Regions from separate parts of the Parabacteroides sp. AF18-52 genome, predicted to be linked through region 2. Evidence: riboswitches for the same ligand, from Rfam matches in the RefSeq annotation. Region 2 holds a riboswitch; the other holds the start of a gene.
What was found. Region 2 has a riboswitch for cobalamin ahead of DWX23_RS10025 (DUF5074 domain-containing protein). Riboswitches for the same ligand answer to the same signal wherever they lie in the genome.

Region 1 (3,193 bases), on a different contig from region 2:
ATTGTTCCGCATTTTTCGCAATAAAAGAAGTATCATATTTCCCCTGTACAAAATCAGTCGTATCCATGATCCGGCGTAGATAGCTGATATTGGTTTTCAATCCGGTGATCTTGTATTCGTGCAGTACACGCCGCATACGTTCGATTGCATACTGGCGGTTAGTCGCCCATACGATCAGTTTGCCGATCATCGGGTCGTAATAAACCGGTATCTCATATCCTTCGTACACATAACTGTCCACACGGACACCGATGCCGTTCGGTTCCGTCAGTTGCCTGATCACACCGGGAGACGGCATAAATCCGGCTTCGGTATCTTCCGCACAGATACGGCATTCGATAGCATGGCCACGCTGGGCTATCTCTTCCTGACGGATATGGAGCGGCTCATCGTTAGCCACCCGGATCTGTTCTTTTACCAGGTCGACACCCAATACTTCTTCCGTGATAGGATGCTCCACCTGCAGGCGGGTATTCATTTCCAGGAAATAAAAATTCCGATGTTTGTCCACCAGAAACTCGATGGTACCTGCACCGGAATAATTAACGGCCTTTGCCGCAGCAACAGCTTTCTCTCCCATATCTTTCCGCAATTCAGCCGTAATAAACGGTGACGGGCTTTCTTCTACGATCTTCTGGTTACGCCGTTGTACCGAACATTCACGTTCGCAGAGATGGATCACGTTCCCGTGATTATCGCCCAGAATCTGAAATTCGATATGATGAGGCTCTTCCACAAACTTCTCCAGATAAACAGTATCGTCTCCAAAAGAAGAAAGAGATTCCGAACGGGCGGAATTATAGGCTTCCACCACCTCTTCCTCTTTATAAATAAGCCGCATCCCTTTTCCACCGCCGCCCATCGATGCTTTCAGCATCACAGGAAAACCGATCTCCTTACAAACCCGAACTGCCTCTTCCGCACTCTGCAACGGCTGCTGTGTTCCGGGAACTACCGGTACGCCGGCTTCGATCATACGTTTGCGGGCAGAGATCTTATCTCCCATCGCTTCCATCGTTTCAGGAGCCGGACCGATAAAAATAATCCCTTCTTCCTTACATCTCCGGGCAAAAGCGGCATTCTCCGAAAGAAAGCCATAACCGGGGTGAACAGCATCTGCCTTATGAAGTTTGGCTGCCTGAATAATTTTTTCAATATCCAGATAACTCTCTTTGGAGGCCGCAGGGCCTATCAGGCAAGCTTCATCGGCATAAAGCACGTGCCGGGCGGCCCGGTCGGCTTCCGAAAATACAGCCACAGACTGTATTCCCATCTCCCGGCAGGAGCGCATCACACGCACCGCGATCTCACCACGATTTGCGATCAATATTTTCCGTATCATATCAATGCTTTAAATGTTTATAGCGGGGATTCACCTCGCAGGCATAGAAATATTTCTTTATCTCATTCAAACAGGAATTGCATAAGCATCCCGGATAATGCATCTTTACATAAGCAAGCTGGAGCTCATCCAATTTCACAGGTGCACAATGACAGGCAGAGATATCGTCTACCCGGCATACAAAGGAGACCCCACAACGCGGACAATCTTTCTCCATAATCTGATAATTTTTGAAATAAACAATCTTTTCGAACCCGTATCCTAACCCACGAGGACATGAGCCTTTAATGAATGGCAGGTCTTCTGACTGACTCCCATTCTGAAGCCTTCCCGACGGAAAGTTGATAGTTGACATGTGACAGTTGACAGATAAATACGGACAGAAAAACTGTCTACTGTCAACTTTCCACAGTCAACTGAATCGTCAGTGGCATTAGTTGTTTTCAGAATGTTGAACGGAGCTTCACAGCAGCGGGACTGTCCGGGATTTACACCCGATTCCCTTTTAATCTGTATCACCCGACCAGATAATACAGAACCGATTCGGCGGCAAATGTAGAGAAAATATTACACATTTTACTCCAGATTGTGCATATTTTTTATTAGGACACATAAGAGGCTGATAATGCAATGGTTAGAAGAGAGCTCACACTTGACTATCCTTTTTGGAAAACATTTTCGACATAAAAAATATAAAAGTTTTCCACTTTTCTCTATTTCATATCTAATAATCAGAAGATTGACATAATTTAACTCGTTAAAAGTTTTCCAAAAAGAACACCATATACAGTTTAAGCATACCTTTGTTGGAGTAAAAACAACATAAATATATTATCAATTTTATCATGATACAAACAGTTATCAAACGGGATGGACGTATCGTCGGATTTAATGAGGAGAAGATAGTAACAGCGATACGAAAAGCCATGCTGCATACAGAAAATGGGGAGGATTTGCAGCTGATCCGCCAGATTACGGATCATATTTCATTCAAAGGAGAACCGCAAATGACAGTCGAAGCGATACAGGATGCAGTCGAACTGGAACTAATGAACAGTAGCCGTAAGGACGTTGCACAGAAATATATCGCTTACCGTAACCAGCGCAGTGTGGCCCGTAAAGCTAAAACACGCGATATGTTCCTGGAGATTATCAACATTAAATCGAACGATATCACGCGCGAAAATGCCAATATGAATGCAGATACTCCTGCAGGCATGATGATGAAATTCTCCAGTGAAACCACCAAACCGTTCGTCGACGATTACCTGTTGAGTGAAGAGGTAAAAGAGGCCGTTGCAAACAACTACCTGCACATTCATGATAAAGATTATTACCCGACCAAGAGCCTGACATGCGTTCAGCATCCACTGGACCGCATCCTTAAATATGGATTCTCTGCCGGACATGGCGAATCACGCCCGGCAAAACGCATCGAGACAGCCAGCATCCTGGGCTGCATCTCCCTGGAAACAGCTCAGAACGAAATGCACGGCGGACAGGCTATCCCCGCTTTCGACTTCTATCTGGCTCCTTACGTACGTAACAGCTTTATTGAAGAGATCAAGAACCTGGAAGACCTGAACGGCGTGGATTACTCACATCTGTATAATAAAGAACTGGACGACTATGTAACGCGTCCGCTGGATGGCCTGAGCGGTGACAAACGGATCATACAGCATGCTATTAATAAAACTGTCAGCCGTGTCCATCAGTCGATGGAAGCTTTCATTCACAATATGAACACCATTCATTCACGCGGTGGCAACCAGGTGGTGTTCAGCTCTATCAACTACGGCACGGATACTTCAGCCGAAGGGCGTTGCATCATTCGTGAGATATTGAAAAGTA
Region 2 (3,193 bases):
CCGCAAGCAAGTGCCCAGATCAGGCCATTCTTATCTTTCAACAGTTTGGAATCGCCCACCACAGGTATATCCAGTTCTTTGATCACTTTCAGGGAAGATAATGAAATAACCGCTATTTTCTTTGCAGCCAACGTAACGAACAGTTTTCCATCGGCAACAGCCATCTGCTTCGTTGAATAGGTCGATACTGGTATTTCCTGTAAAACCTTATACTCTTTCGTGTCGATTATCCACAAAAAGGCATTCCACAGATCGGAAACAACAGCCCGGTGATCGTCGATCTGCATAATGTATTGCGGACTTATCGTTCGTTCAGGATACAGGATGGTTGCTACAGATTTATAATCCGATTCATTTACAACTTCAATCTTTTCGGAGTTGTTCAGTGTAATAAATATCTTTCCATCGATGATAGAAAACGATTGCGCGACATCTCCCAGCGGACGATTATTTGCATTTCTGAAAATATCAGTCTGCACAGTACCATCCTCCATAATAGCATTCAAAGAGGCCGTTCCTTTCGTAAAGTTTCCCTCACAAGCCACATAAGCCCTCACCTTTAAATCAGGATCAGGCCCATCGGGAATATCGTCATTGTCTGAACAACTAACAAAAAGCATACTCATGAATGCAACAGCAAGTATTGCATTCATGAGTATATTCCCAGCATATTTCATCTGTTTATACATATAGAGAAATAATCGTATTATTCAAAATTATAGGTAAAGAAAATACCGGCCGGGAAGCGGGTGTAATTCTCATAATTAGCAGCCAGTTTAGGTTCATTGCTACTAAAATCAAATACACTGATGTTATTAATCAGATAATCTTTTCCATAACCTTTAATTGTATTCAATAAAACTTCTCCGGTCATGGGATTTACTCCTAAATAATTATACACTATTCCGGCATTTTCAACCATTGTCCTTGCATCCACCATAAAATCTGTTTGATTTTTACTGAAAACATGACGATAGATTTTTGTTGTTCCTCCACTAAAATACAAGGTATCACCTTTAGCACTAATAGCAGGAGTAGCCATATTACTGCTACTAGAGAAAGGCTCTACTTCATTTTCTTGCATAACAGAATAATCTTTTGTATTAATCTTCATGATCTTTTTTCCACTTGATACCCACAAATTACCATCAGATGCTTTGATCAGTCCGGAAATAGCATCATCAAATTCTATCGTATGAGAAATAGTATCTTTTCCTGTTTCTATTGTTACAATCGTTTTCGAATTTGTCGAAGCAAAAACTTTATTATCAGCTACGGCCATTCTATTTTTCTGAGCATTTTTAGTTCCTTTTATAAATGTTACAGTTTTACTAGACGGATTAAACAAAGAAACTCCATTATTATCACGAAGGTATATATCATTTTCTCCCAATACTGCAATATGAGTAGGCCATGATAGAGTTGTTTTTAACTCATCTTGATAACCAACCTCTTTCTTCAAGGTTTCAGCATTAGCGATAACTAAAAAGCCATCCCCACCCCCATTTTGGGAAACTATATACATCTTATTGTTAGCGATAAACAAATCCGGTGAAACTCCTCCCAAGAAAGAACCATTTGCCTTATAATAAATACTATCAGTTATCCCCCCCTTCGGACTGATAAATATTAATGTACCATTGCTACCGCTTCCTTCATTCAGCACAAACGTACCATATTTATATTTTCCATACACCTCTACAGATGTTGTTGCCGAATGTTCCCCATCCGCATTTTTAGCAGTCAGGGCAATTTCAAACTTACCCATTTCTTCGGAAGTAAACTTCAAGATAGAATCAGTAGAAGCTTCTTTGCCGTTTACTGACCATTGGAAAGAACTTTCAATCGGACTTTCGATATTAGCTTTAAAATAAAGTGTATCTTCCTGGGCTACAGAAAGCGTTCCACTTGTATTCTCGATAGATACAACAGGAGGAATTGGAGTATATTTTTCATCATCATCACTACATGAGGCAACAAGGCCTGCAAACACAAAAAGGGAAAAATAAATCAAATTTTTCTTCATGATTGTTTTACTTAATGTTATTACTAGAATCATTTATATAAACACATTAAGTAGCTTAAGGTAAAAACACAAGAAGGGAAGAAATAATAAAAATAAGCAGAAAAGTCCTACCTATTCTATTGTTCTTCAGCTCTAATCCTCGAAAGCCTTAAACTACATTTTGGAGTAGGTTTTCTGACTTGCTTCCGGTTTTAAGCGCCTTCCCAACTTTATCGATCAAAGTCAGTGGCATGTATGCTTAACCGTTCTTGAAGCTTACAGCAGCGGGTCTGTCCAGGACTTTCACCTGATTCCCTATTCCCAAAAGGATTGCAAAAATAACAATAAACAAGAAGCGAACAAAATAATGCATATAAAAGAAACATAGGTCTTTTGACTTCGAAACATATATGCTTTGTAATCAAAAGATAGGAGTTTTGAATTCAAAAGACCTATGTTTTGTAAAACAAAGAAGCAGCAACGAAAAAGGCCTCCCGGATGAAATAATCTTCCACCGGGAGGCCTTTCTATTTATAAAGTTATCTGTTTATCAGAAATTATATCCGACACGAACACCTAAAATAGGCTGATCGAAATCTTTAATGATATTGTATTTGAATTCCAAACCGACAGTTAACTGATCTGTTGCATAAACTTCACCACCTAAACCGATATTAGCTCCGAAGCGGGTAGTATTTGCACTTGCTTTCACATGATTTCCATTCCAATCGCCACTTACACTAGCCTTCCAGAAAGAAAGGTCAAGACCAGCCAACGGATAGAACCCGAACATATCGCTCAGTTTGAATACATAATGGACATTCATATCGATAGCCCAGGCACTCAAACCATTATCCTTCACAAAATAAGTCAATGAAGGAGCCAGACGAACTTCGTCAGTCAAATTATAACGATAATCGAGCCCTAGCAGCGCATTACCGTTATCATTAAACCCATAACCAATATTAAAACCAAAAGACGATTGTCCTTGCTGAGTCTGTGCAAATGCACTCATGCTGATAATCGCCAGCATACACATAACAATTAATTTTTTCATACTCTCAATTAATTTAGTTCAACATTGCAACAAATATAATCATTTTACTTTAAGTCTGTCGCCTGCACTCTTCACAATACTACGATAATAATCTTCATCATAGCCTGGGAAGTCCGGATATTCAGACAATC

Region 1: another riboswitch for cobalamin. It lies ahead of DWX23_RS06095 (cysteine-rich CWC family protein); the one in region 2 lies ahead of DWX23_RS10025 (DUF5074 domain-containing protein).

The regions. Positions count from the first base shown of each region.
Region 1 is NZ_QUGR01000002.1:636,234-639,426, forward strand. It holds gene accC (acetyl-CoA carboxylase biotin carboxylase subunit) at 1-1,342, opposite strand, end outside; gene DWX23_RS06095 (cysteine-rich CWC family protein) at 1,344-1,559, opposite strand; cobalamin riboswitch at 1,618-1,900, opposite strand; gene DWX23_RS06100 (anaerobic ribonucleoside triphosphate reductase) at 2,188-3,193, shown strand, end outside.
Region 2 is NZ_QUGR01000004.1:355,458-358,650, reverse strand. It holds gene DWX23_RS10030 (YncE family protein) at 1-653, opposite strand, end outside; gene DWX23_RS10025 (DUF5074 domain-containing protein) at 707-2,026, opposite strand; cobalamin riboswitch at 2,173-2,355, opposite strand; gene DWX23_RS10020 (outer membrane beta-barrel protein) at 2,556-3,062, opposite strand; gene DWX23_RS10015 (dipeptidase) at 3,102-3,193, opposite strand, start outside.